3 linked regions of the Labrenzia sp. VG12 genome follow. Each later gene encodes a partner of the first gene's protein in a complex. Links are inferred from orthologs where the notes say so. Each region holds a gene or a part of one and is shown on either strand. Other genes may lie near its edges. The genes, in order: CHH27_RS07125, eno and pnp.

Region 1 (4,466 bases):
AGCGGCTTCATTCCGTTTACCAATTCGATTCTTCCGGCCATATTGCCCGTCTACTGCCCGGTTCCGCCCCCGCTGTACCTGTCATACGCCAACTACAACGACAGGAAAATGCCTTATCCAATTCACATTGCTTGCATTGCGACGCTCCGGATCGTAATAGTACCTTACGGATTTCGGTTCGATACCGATACCTTCCCAGATGGCGGACATGGGTACCTATCCACAACGTCATTGCATTCCAAGGCCTGCGAACGACAGGACAGAGGCCGTTCTGACGGTTGAATTGAAGGACCTGGAAGGCAGCGGACAAGGTAGCGGTGTCTGTTTGAGACCGCCCCGCCTCGCGACGTAATGCCCTGAAACAGATGGCAGTTTTTCCGGCGAGGCACGCGGCGGACAAGAACGGGTGACCCCTTCCGCGACCGGACGCAGGACTGGCAATGATGCCGAACTGCAGACCGGCCTGGTACAACGACTTAACTCAAGGGCCTGCGTTGCCCCGAAGGACCCGCGCGATGCACATGGTGATCGACATAATGCAAGGTACCGCTCCAGCGGCCGCTTGCGTTGATCATACGACCGCGCCGGGCGCAGACGCCCTTTCTCATCTTAGCAAAACCAGTACGGCAGCCATCCTCCTTTCGGGCGATGCGCGTTTTGCATACGCGCCCATGAGCGCTGCCGTGGAGACGTTCAATAATGGCAAACAAAATGCTGATCGACGCGGGCCACCCGGAAGAGACCCGGGTCGTCGTCGTGCGTGGCAATCGGGTTGAAGAATTCGACTTTGAAGCAGCAAACCGGAAACAGCTGCGCGGGAATATCTATCTAGCAAAAGTCACGCGGGTCGAGCCATCGCTCCAGGCCGCTTTCGTGGAATATGGCGGCAATCGCCATGGTTTCCTTGCGTTCAGCGAAATTCACCCGGACTACTACCAGATCCCGGTCGCCGACCGCGAGGCCTTGCTTGCGGCCGAAGCTGCCGACCGTCAGCGCGATGATGCTGAAGCAGAGGAAAAGCCCAAGCGCCGCCGCCGCTCGCGCGCAGCGAAGAACGAGTCGACCGAGACAGTCGCCAGCGAAAAGATCGAAGAACCTGCCGACGAAGCCGCGCGGAAAGACGCGGCGGAAGAATCGATTTCTGAAGATTCGTCCGAGACGGTCACTTCAGAAGCGAATGCCGCTGAGGAAGGTTCCAACACTTCTGGCGAAGAGGCTTCGGACGAAGGTGGCATCAGCGCACGCGCTCCTGAAGCCGAAAGCGACGAGACTTCCAGCGACGACGCCGAGGCAGACGAAAGCGACGCCGAAGCCTCAACCGAGGAAGACGACGCCGAAGAGGAAACCGAGGCCGAAGCTCCGGTGCGGACGCGTGGCCGCCGCCGGCGCCGCAAGTCCGACGACGATGACGACAGCGATAACGATGAGGACGCTGTTGAATCCGTTGGCGCCGAAGACGCGATGGAAGAAGTCCCCGAGCGCGTCGTGCCGCTGCGCAAGCAGTACAAGATCCAGGAAGTCATCAAGCGCCGCCAGATCATTCTGGTCCAGGTTGTCAAGGAAGAGCGCGGCAACAAGGGCGCCGCGCTGACCACCTACCTGTCCCTGGCTGGCCGCTATTCGGTGCTGATGCCGAACACCGCCCGTGGCGGCGGCATCTCACGCAAGATCACCCAGCCGACAGACCGCAAGCGCCTGAAAAAGATAGCTTCGGAACTGGACGTGCCGGAGGGCATGGGCGTCATTCTGCGTACTGCCGGCGCCAGCCGGACCAAGGCCGAGATCAAACGCGATTTCGAGTATCTGATGCGGCTTTGGGAAAATGTGCGCGAACTGACCCTGAAATCCAGTGCGCCAAGTCTCGTTTACGAGGAAGGCAGCCTGGTCAAGCGTTCCATCCGCGACCTCTACAACAAGGACATCAATGAAGTCCTTGTGGCGGGCGATGAAGGCTACCGCGAGGCCAAGGACTTCATGCGCATGCTCATGCCGAGCCACGCGAAGAACGTCCAGCCATACCGCGACCCCTCGCCTCTCTTCATCCGCTATGGTGTCGAACCGCAGCTGGATGCGATGTTCTCGCCCCAGGTGACGTTGAAATCCGGCGGCTACATTGTCATCAACCAGACCGAGGCTCTGGTGTCGATCGACGTGAACTCGGGCAAGTCCACCCGCGAACACAACATCGAGGACACCGCGCTGCAGACCAACCTGGAGGCGGCCGAAGAGGTCACCCGCCAGCTGCGCCTGCGCGATCTGGCCGGTCTGGTCGTGATCGACTTCATCGACATGGAGGAGTCGAAAAACAACCGGGCCGTCGAGCGTCGGCTGAAAGACTGCCTGAAGAACGACCGGGCGCGTATCCAGGTCGGCCGGATTTCGCATTTCGGCCTGCTTGAAATGTCGCGCCAACGCATCCGCACCGGGGTCCTGGAAAGCTCGACCACGCCTTGCCCGCATTGTCAGGGCACCGGCATGATCCGCTCTGTGGAGTCCGTTGCGCTGCACGTCTTGCGGTCCATTGAAGACAATCTCCTCAAGGGCGCATCGCATAACCTGATCCTGCGGACGACCACACAGGTCGCGCTCTACATCCTGAACCAGAAACGCTCCAACCTGGTCGATCTTGAAACCCGGTTTGCGATCGAGATCGAAGTCCATGCGGACGACATGGTCAACGGCCAGCTTTATGTTCTGGAACGCGGCGCAGCGGTTGACCGCGACCGGTTCCCGGCGCCCTCGCCGACCGTTCAGCCCGACACGGTCGAGATCATCGACGAGGACACCGAACAGCCGGATTATCAGGAAGCCGCGTCCGAGGACGAAGGTGAAGGCGAAGGTGACGGCCGCCGGCGCCGCCGTCGGCGCAAGCGCCGCAGAGGCGGTAGCGACGGCCGGCAGGAAAATGGCGACACCAAACAGGCAGCTGCCGAGGATGGCGACGCGGATGCTGACGCGCAGCCGCAGGAAGCCCGCTCTTCTGACGACGAGGCAGGTGACGACGAACCCCGCCGCAAGCGGCGCCGTGGCCGCCGGGGTGGCCGCCGCGGACGCCGCAATGGTGAAGGTGAAGGCGAAACACTCGCGTCCGAAGCTGGCGAGGAACAGACCGCCGAAGCTGACGGCAGTGCTGAAACCGACAGCGAACAACAGGTTGACGGCGAAGCTCCGGTGACGGAAGCCGTGGCCTCTGACGGTGAAGACGCCAGCGCATCTGCTCCGGAGACCACCGAGGAAATCCCGGCACCGGTTGAAGAAACACCCGTCGATCCGGCCGAAACGCAAACGACTGAAGAGCCGGTGGTTGCCGAGGCGGACGGGGAAGCCGAAGTCGCAGCCGAAAGCGAAACCGGAACCATCGTTGTCGATACGCCGACTTCCGAACAGCCCGTTGCCAACGAAGCTGCGGAAGAAGAAGAGCCACAGCAGCCCTCCGCTCCCGCGGAACCGGTGGTGACAAGCGAAACATCCGGTGAACCGCAGGAAGACAAGCCGAAGCGCGGCGGATGGTGGCAACGCGGCCGCTCGTTCTTCTAGGATCTGTTTCGATCAGTCAAAAAGGCGGCCATTGGCCGCCTTTTTTCTTGCGCTTGGATTTCAATCTGCGAACCCGAAGCAGGAACGTCAGGCTCGATGAGATTCATGCGGAGCGCGCGTTTGGCCGGTTCGAAACCTGATGTCAGGGATCAAACGAACTCAAAACACCGTCCAATGAGACCGAAGGTGTGGAAGCAATTGCGGAATCGCAAGGCGGAATGCGGACCGGAAGGCTCATATGGCCTTTGAATTCGGTGAACACGTCCGCCATGGACCAAGCTTATGGTGTGAGAATGGATATCGCGTGCATTCCCCTGACAGGTCAAGTTGCAACCGACCACCTTTTGAACAAGGTGGCAGATCGGTTGGCTGATGACGGATGCCGGTTGGTCGGTGCGTTACGGGTACCGGTTGCGGATGCCGAGATGGCACATTGCGACAGTACGCTGCGGCTTTTGCCGGATGGCATGTCCATTCGCATAAGCCAGGATCTCGGCGCCGGCTCGTCAGCCTGCCGGCTGGATGCCGGTGCGCTTGCCGAAGCAGCAGGCGTCGCCGAGACCCGTCTCACCGAGCAAGGTGCAGATCTGGTCATGCTGAACAAGTTCGGCCTGAGCGAGGCGGAAGGACGCGGTTTTCGAGCCTTGATTTCAAAGGCAATTGAAAGCGGTATTCCGGTCCTGATCGGTCTTTCCGATCCGCATCGCGCAGCTTTCGAGGACTTCACAGGAGCTCCTGCCAATCTCCTGCCGGCCGATGAAGAACATGTTTTGTCTTGGTGCCGCAATGCTGCGGGGGCCGGCCATAGATGACGGCCGAAAGATAGCCCTGCTTTTCTGATGAGACACGCAAGAGCGTCGGGCGATTGAAGAATTGCCGACCGCCCTGCCAAGCAGCTTGTCCGGTCTCAAGAACGCGTGAGAAAGCCG
Region 2 (3,861 bases), 300 kb from region 1 along the record:
CGTTCTGCAGATCCCTGCATTTCTGTGTCGCCAAACCGACCTTCTGGTTGCCGCCGCAAAAACCGGCGGTGTCGTCAACGTCAAGAAAGGCCAGTTTCTTGCGCCCTGGGACATGAAAAATGTTCTGGACAAGGTAACGGGCTCCGGCAATCCAAACGTCTTGCTGACCGAACGCGGTGCAAGCTTTGGGTACAACACGCTTGTGACCGACATGCGGTCCCTGACCATTATGGCGCAGACCGGTGCTCCGGTTGTTTTCGATGCAACCCATTCTGCACAGGCTCCGGGAGGACAAGGTGGTTCTTCGGGTGGCGATCGGACCATGGTACCGGTCCTTGCGCGTGCTGCAGTTGCTGTTGGCGTCGCTGGCCTCTTCATTGAAACCCATCCGGATCCCGACAAGGCACCGTCCGACGGTCCGAACATGGTGCCGCTGAGTGAGCTGGAAGCACTTCTTGCGCAGCTCAAGGCACTTGATGCGGTTATCAAGACTCCGGCTGTAGCCGCCGAATAGATTGTTTCAGCCGCATCCTTGGATGCGGCTTTCTCATGTGGAGCCATGCTCCGTTTCTCACGCCGGTCTGCCGGCGTCCACTAATGCCGGACCCCGTCCGGCAAACGTCAGTACTGCTACTTGTGACAGGGAGTTCATTCCATGACCGCCATTATCGATGTCATCGGCCGTCAGATCTTTGACAGCCGCGGCAATCCGACCGTTGAGGTCGACGTATTCCTGGAAGATGGCTCCTTCGGCCGTGCCGCCGTTCCGTCCGGCGCGTCGACCGGCGCGCATGAAGCCGTTGAACTGCGCGACGGTGGCGACCGCTACATGGGCAAGGGCGTTCAGAAGGCCGTTGATGCCGTCAATGGCGAGATCTTCGAAACGATCGGCGGCCTTGAAGCCGAGGATCAGCTGCAGATCGACCAGGCGATGATCGACCTTGACGGCACACCGAACAAGGCCCGTCTTGGCGCCAATGCAATCCTGGGAGCGTCCCTTGCCGTTGCCCGCGCTGCAGCCCAGGCGTCCGGTCTGCCGCTCTACCGCTATGTCGGCGGCACCTCCGCCCGCACCCTGCCGGTGCCGATGATGAACATCATCAATGGCGGCGCCCATGCCGACAACCCGATCGACTTCCAGGAATTCATGATCATGCCGGTTGGGGCCGAAAGCCTCAGTGAAGCCGTTCGCATGGGCTCTGAAATCTTTCACACGCTCAAGAAAGCCCTGAACGCTGCCGGTCACAACACCAACGTTGGTGACGAAGGTGGCTTCGCACCGAACCTGGAGTCGACCGACGCAGCCATCGGTTTCGTCATGAAATCCATTGAAGCGGCCGGATACAAGCCGGGAGAAGACGTCTATCTGGCGCTTGACGCCGCTTCGACCGAATTCTTCAAGGACGGCAAATACGTCCTGGAAGGTGAGGGTAAGTCACTGGCACCTGAGGAAATGGCTCAGTATCTCGCCGATCTCGTGTCCCGCTATCCGATCATCTCCATCGAAGACGGTCTGGCAGAAGACGACTGGGACGGCTGGAAGGCCACTACGGACCTTGTTGGCAACAAGTGCCAGCTGGTCGGTGACGACCTCTTCGTGACCAACTCCGAGCGCCTGCGCAAGGGCATCGACATGGGTGTTGCCAACTCCATCCTGATCAAGGTCAACCAGATCGGCACACTGTCCGAGACACTTGATGCCGTCGAAACCGCCCACAAGGCCGCCTATACCGCCGTGATGTCGCACCGGTCCGGCGAAACCGAAGACAGCACGATTGCCGACCTGGCCGTTGCCACCAATTGCGGACAGATCAAGACTGGTTCCCTGGCCCGCTCCGACCGGCTCGCTAAATACAATCAGCTGATCCGGATCGAGGAAGAACTGGGCCCGCAGGCTATCTACGCAGGCCGGTCCATCCTGAAGGGCTGAGCCTTGCCTCTCTGAAAACGAAAAACCCCGCAGAAACTGCGGGGTTTTTTGTTGCCTGCTTTCGGGCTTCTACTGGGACGCGGCAGCCTGCGGGTTGGTTCTTGTTTCTTCCGCATGCAGCAGGGCGGCGGCAATCGTTTCTGCCTTCTCGGCACCGGCCAGAACAAACCGCCCGTCGATGATGAAGCAGGGAACGCCGGACACTCCAGAATTGACAGCGTTTTCGATCTGGGCCGTAACCTTGTCGAGATCGGTTTCCGTCTCCAGGAGCTGTTCCACCAGATCGGACTGCATGCCGGCTTCCTCGGAAATCCGCACCAGCGTTTCGGATTTGGTCAGGTCTTCTCCGTCAACAAAATAGGCCTTGAAGAGACGCTCAACCACCTCGTCCTGAAGATCGTCCGCGCGAGACCACAGGATCAAGCGGTGGCAATCGAGGGTGTTTGGGGACAGCCTGATATCCACGAAAGCAAACGGGATGCCTTCTTCCTGACCCGCCGTCCGGATCTGGCTGTAAAAGGCATTAGCCCGATCCATCCCGCCGAACTTGTCGCTGAGATACTGCTGCCGATCCTTGCCGGACTTCGGCAGGGTCGAATCCAGCTGAAAGGGGTGCCAGCGCACCAGAACATTCAGTTGCGGCACAGAGCGGAGCGCGGCTTCCAGCCGTCGCTTACCGATGTAACACCACGGACACATCACATCCGAAATGACATCGACGGTGAGTGGGGCTACATCTGTCATGCGACTTCCTGATTTCTGACTGGTTCATTCAAGGCTAGTGCCTTGTGGGTATTTGCCAAGCCCCATTTCGTGGCAACGTTAAGGCAAGGCCCCAAAATTGCGCGAAATGCGCCGGTTTAAAGCACTGTATGGGTCAAAATCGAGTTGATCCGTTTTTGAAGACGCGTGGTACCGGCTTCGTTTTTCAGAACGGCAACGGGACCGACGTCCCGAATGAGACATACAAGATCCTCGTCCCGGCTGGTGGCATCGGCGATCGACAGCAAAGTCGCATTGATTTCCTCAAGCTCTTCCAGGGAGGTAACGGCGATACCAAAATTTTCCGGTTGAAGACGCATCTCCCAGAGATCCAGCCCCCTTGCAGCCAGCTGGTTGCTGCAGGCTTCCAGATAGGTTGTGTAGTCTTCGACCGCCAGACCGCCGACATTGACCTGCTGACGCAGCCACATGTGGCTTTCGGCAAGCACCCGGTCTGCAAGGCGCCGCCTCTTGCCGAAGCGGATAGCGGCGTTCAGGCGTTTGACCAGTGTTTCCTTGCGGTTTTCTCCAACAAGAACGTCCGAGGCGCCATTACGGAACAACAGCACCAGATCTTCCTCGCGCTCACACACGGCAAGGACCGGCAGGCCGGCGAAGCGGGCATCCCGTCTGATCTGCTGCATATAGTCAATCGCGTCATCAAACGGAGCATCAATGACAACCGCGTCGAACGCCCGTTTGGACATGAATTCAACGGCCATGTTGCCGTCGAACGCGCCGACGACCTCGACCTTCTGGTCGCTGGCATCCTGCCATTCCAGAAAACGCCCGCTCAGGCCAACAACGAGCAGGCTGCTGGACCCTGAATGATGCGGCGCGGAGCCGAAACCGGGAATGCGACCAAAAACCCGACGGCGCAATTGTGCCTCGTCAGAGCGCAACAGCGCGCGCTGATGAATGCAAATCAGCATCAGGAGAACTTCGTCTGGCACGATCCGGTCGATCACCGCCGTGGGCTGAAGCCCGTCCGGCAACAGGTCGTCGCTACCCGTAAGGAGATAGAAGGGGACTTCGCAGACGAGGTTCCTGATCTGCGGCATCAGCCAGTCGAAGAAAGCCGTTTGCTGCCCCTGTTCGAGCTCTGCCACGTCAACCACGACCGCCGCCGGCAGCGCCAGGGGTAGCCGGCTTCCGCGGTCAAACATTTT
Region 3 (4,058 bases), 3.1 Mb from region 1 along the record:
GATGACGACGAAGCACTGCTGCTGCAGGCCGATACCAGCATGTACCAGGCCAAGGCCGACAGCGGGTCCAGTTATCGCTTCTTTGCCACACGCATGAACGAGCAGACAGCGCGCGCCGGGCAGATCGAGGTATCTCTGCGCCGCGCCATTGAAAATGGCGAACTGCACCTGAATTATCAGCCGATTGTCGACTATTCCAAAAAACGGGTCGTCAGCTGTGAAAGCCTGGCGCGCTGGACCGATCCCCACCTGGGCACCGTACCGCCCACCGAATTCATCAAGGTCGCGGAAGATTGCGGCCTGATCGTTCCGCTTGGCGAATGGGTCCTGAGGGAAGCCTGCGCCTTCTTCCACTCCTGCAACCGCAACGGCCTGCAGCTGGACGGCATCAGCGTGAATATCTCGCCCCGCCAATGCCGGGATGACAGTTTTGTCGATCGTGTCACCGCGATCCTGGAAGAAATGGAAATGGATCCGACCCGGTTGCAGCTCGAAGTCACTGAAAGCGTGATGTTCGAGGACCAGCGGGTCGATCCGATCGAGATCCTGGACGCCATCAGCTCTCTGGGCGTGAAGATCTCGCTGGACGACTTCGGCACCGGCTACTCGTCGCTCAGCTACCTGAAACGTCTGCCGATTGACACGCTGAAGATCGACAGGTCCTTCATCATGGGTCTGGAACGCGACCAGGACGGCCAGGCCCTGGTCAAGGCAATCATCTCGATGGCTGCGTCGCTCGGTATTGATGTTGTCTGCGAGGGCGCAGAAACCCTGGCGCAGTGCGACCTGATCCACGCTTTCGGCTGCGCCCTGATACAGGGCTACAGCCTCGGCAAACCGATGTCCGGTGTCGACTTCCACCGGTTTCTCGCCAACATGAACGGCGTTGACGCCGTGGCAGCCCAGGCCGGCTGACAGCCCCCACAGGCCCAGAAACAAAAACGGGGCCACGCAGGGCCCCGTTTCCGGTTCTTGTGAAACGCGCGCTTATTCAGCGTCTTCGCGTTCCTTCTTCTCGATTTCCTGGCCGGTCTCCTGGTCAACGACCTTCATGGACAGGCGTACCTTGCCACGCTCGTCGAAGCCCATCAGCTTGACCCAGACCTTGTCGCCTTCCTTGACCACGTCGGTGACCTTGGCAACCTTGCGCGGAGCGAGCTGGGAAATGTGTACCAGGCCGTCCTTGGCACCGAAGAAGTTCACGAACGCGCCGAAATCAACGCATTTCACGACAGTGCCTTCGTAGATCACACCCACTTCCGGCTCAGCGGCAATGGAGTTGATCCAGTTGACGGCGGCCTTGATGGCCTTGCCGTCGGACGAGGCGATCTTGACGGTGCCGTCGTCTTCGATGTTGACCTTGGCGCCGGTCTTTTCGACGATTTCGCGAATGACCTTGCCGCCGGAACCGATGACTTCACGGATCTTGTCGACCGGGATCTTCATCATTTCGATGCGCGGCGCGTGTTCGCCAAGCTCGGACCGTGCCTCGGTGATGGCATTCGCCATTTCACCCAGGATGTGGATCCGACCGTCCTTGGCCTGGCCGAGAGCAACCTTCATGATCTCTTCGGTGATACCGTCGATCTTGATGTCCATCTGCAGCGCAGTGATGCCGTTTTCGGAACCGGCCACCTTGAAGTCCATGTCGCCGAGGTGATCTTCGTCACCCAGAATGTCGGACAGGACAGCGAAGCGGTCGCCTTCCTTGATCAGACCCATGGCGATACCGGCCACCGGCGACTTCAGCGGTACACCGGCATCCATCAGCGCCAGCGAGGTGCCGCAGACGGTCGCCATGGAAGACGAGCCGTTGGATTCGGTGATCTCGGAGACAACGCGGACGGTGTACGGGAATTCATGATGCGCCGGCATCATCGGGTTGATCGCACGCCAGGCCAGCTTGCCGTGGCCGATCTCGCGGCGTCCCGGGGAACCCATACGGCCGGTTTCACCGACGGAGTAGGGCGGGAAATTGTAGTGCAGCATGAAGTGCGCCTTGACGGTGCCTTCAAGCAGGTCGACGAACTGCTCGTCTTCGCCGGTGCCCAGCGTGGACACGACCAGACCCTGGGTCTCACCGCGGGTGAACAGCGACGAGCCGTGGGCGCGCGGCAGAATGCCGACTTCGGACGTGATCGCGCGAACGGTGGACAGGTCGCGGCCATCGATGCGGGAGCCGGTGTCCAGGATGCTGCCACGGACGATTTCCGCTTCCAGCTTCTTGAACTGCTCGCCCAGAACGTTGGCTTCGACTGCTTCGCCTTCAGCGGCGTTGGTGATCAGGGCTTCGACAACCTTGGCCTTGGCCGCATCAACCGCGTTCTTGCGCTCGGTCTTGGACGTGATCTTGTAGGCCTCGGCAACTTCACCGGCGACCATGTCCTTGATCTTGGCAAAGAGAGCGGAGTGATCCGGCAGGACCAGTTCACGCGGTTCCTTGGCAGCGGTCTCGGCCAGCTTGATGATGGCGTCGATCACCGGCTGGAAGCCCTTGTGGCCGAACATCACCGCGCCGAGCATGGTGTCTTCGTCCAGTTCCTTGGCTTCGGATTCGACCATCAGAACAGCGTCGGTGGTGCCGGCAACAACCAGATCCAGGGAGGATTCCGGCATATCGTCAACCAGCGGGTTCAGGACATATTCGCCGTTGATGTAACCGACGCGGGCGCCACCGATCGGGCCCATGAACGGAACGCCGGACAGGGTCAGGGCTGCGGAAGAGGCAACCATGGCCAGGATGTCCGGTGCGTTCTCCAGATCGTGGGAGAGAACGGTGATGACCACCTGGGTGTCGTTCTTGTAGCCATCGGCAAAGAGCGGACGGATCGGACGGTCGATCAGGCGGGAGGTCAGCGTCTCGTGCTCGGACGGACGGCCTTCACGCTTGAAAAAGCCTCCCGGAATCTTACCGGCGGCATAGGCCTTTTCCTGGTAGTTCACGGTCAGCGGAAAGAAATCCTGGCCCGGCCTCGGTTCCTTTGCGGAGACAACCGTTGCCAGCACTTTGGTTTCGCCATAGGTCGCCATGACGGCGCCATCGGCTTGGCGGGCAACCTTGCCCGTTTCGAGGATAAGCGGACGTCCGCCCCACTCGACTTCTACACGATGAATGTCAAACATCATCTGTCCTTACAGCTTTGCCCGGACTGGCCGCTTTCGGTACGGCTTGGTGATCGGGCACATTCCCGGTCGGCCCCGGATGGGCCGGTTACCGGCGGACAGGTCACGGGCAAGACAACAAGCTGCTTTCCAAAAGCGATTGAAAGAAGCTGGCAATCCTGCCCCATGACATGTCACGAGGCTTCTATAGAGCGTTTGCTTCCAAATGGAAACGCTCCAGTTCGGAATTACGCTGCGAAACGTGTGATCGGCTTCGCGACGCGTCTTCCCAAAGAAAAACGCGGCGGGACAGGCCCACCGCGTTTTGAAGGTCTGCGATCTTAGCGGCGAATGCCAAGACGTTCGATGAGCGTCTTGTAACGCTCTTCGCTCTTGCCGCGCGTGTAGTCCAGAAGGGACCGGCGCTGCGCAACCATCTTCAGAAGACCGCGGCGGGAGTGGTTGTCCTTGCCGTGACCCTTGAAGTGTTCGGTCAGGTTGTTGATGCGCTCGGTCAGGATCGCGATCTGGACTTCCGGAGAGCCGGTGTCGCCTTCTTTGGTCGCGTATTCCTTGATGAGCTCAGCTTTGCGCTCTGCAGTAATCGACATCGCTCTTTCCTTTCAAAGAGTGGAGGTCCGTTGACCGGACGCGTTGAACTGCCCGTAGGCCTGATCCGGATGTCTCCAGAGCCGAGATGTCGGTCAGCAAAGGATCTTCCCGGACGAATTGGGCCTTAGTACCCAATGGCGGCGGTATATGGCAGAAAACGCAGGGAAAAGCTAGGGAATTTTGAGTTGGCACTGAAGTTGTCACCCCAAAGCCGATACGCATTGTCAAAAGCAACAGAGCTGTTAGGTTCCGGGTTCAATCTATAAAGCGGATATTCCTTATGGGGCACCATATTCACGCGATCATTTGTCCGTTGCCGATTGACAACGAGCAAGCCAAAAGAC

The links.
Region 2: the proteins of CHH27_RS07125 (region 1) and eno are in contact, whole or in part, in a solved structure (PDB 2FYM), measured with the Escherichia coli proteins. The link is inferred for Labrenzia sp. VG12 from one-to-one orthologs.
Region 3: the proteins of CHH27_RS07125 (region 1) and pnp are in contact, whole or in part, in a cryo-EM structure (PDB 9QH0), measured with the Escherichia coli proteins. The link is inferred for Labrenzia sp. VG12 from one-to-one orthologs.

Annotation. Positions count from the first base shown.
Region 1 is NZ_CP022529.1:1,559,237-1,563,702, forward strand. What follows is about bases 341-3,737. They hold CHH27_RS07125 (ribonuclease E/G), read left to right. Parts: upstream 341-699; coding sequence 700-3,537; downstream 3,538-3,737. In the rest of the region: CHH27_RS07120 (N-acetylmuramoyl-L-alanine amidase), read right to left, coding at 1-11; CHH27_RS07130 (DUF2478 domain-containing protein), read left to right, coding at 3,831-4,349; CHH27_RS07135 (pyridoxal phosphate-dependent aminotransferase), read right to left, coding at 4,445-4,466. UniProt on the Escherichia coli protein: Endoribonuclease that plays a central role in RNA processing and decay. Required for the maturation of 5S and 16S rRNAs and the majority of tRNAs. Also involved in the degradation of most mRNAs.
Region 2 is NZ_CP022529.1:1,263,002-1,266,862, forward strand. The notes cover bases 1-2,792. They hold eno (phosphopyruvate hydratase), read left to right. Parts: upstream 1-655; coding sequence 656-1,930; downstream 1,931-2,792. Other genes in these bases: kdsA (3-deoxy-8-phosphooctulonate synthase), read left to right, coding at 1-514; CHH27_RS05725 (DsbA family oxidoreductase), read right to left, coding at 2,000-2,674; CHH27_RS05730 (response regulator transcription factor), read right to left, coding at 2,791-2,792. Also shown: more of CHH27_RS05730, read right to left, coding at 2,793-3,861. UniProt on the Escherichia coli protein: Catalyzes the reversible conversion of 2-phosphoglycerate (2-PG) into phosphoenolpyruvate (PEP). It is essential for the degradation of carbohydrates via glycolysis.
Region 3 is NZ_CP022529.1:4,668,491-4,672,548, reverse strand. Bases 556-3,544 are described here. They hold pnp (polyribonucleotide nucleotidyltransferase), read right to left. Parts: upstream 3,124-3,544; coding sequence 988-3,123; downstream 556-987. Other genes in these bases: rpsO (30S ribosomal protein S15), read right to left, coding at 3,444-3,544; CHH27_RS21640 (EAL domain-containing protein), read left to right, coding at 556-915. In the rest of the region: more of CHH27_RS21640, read left to right, coding at 1-555; more of rpsO, read right to left, coding at 3,545-3,713; CHH27_RS21625 (hypothetical protein), read left to right, coding at 3,995-4,058. UniProt on the Escherichia coli protein: Involved in mRNA degradation. Catalyzes the phosphorolysis of single-stranded polyribonucleotides processively in the 3'- to 5'-direction. Also involved, along with RNase II, in tRNA processing.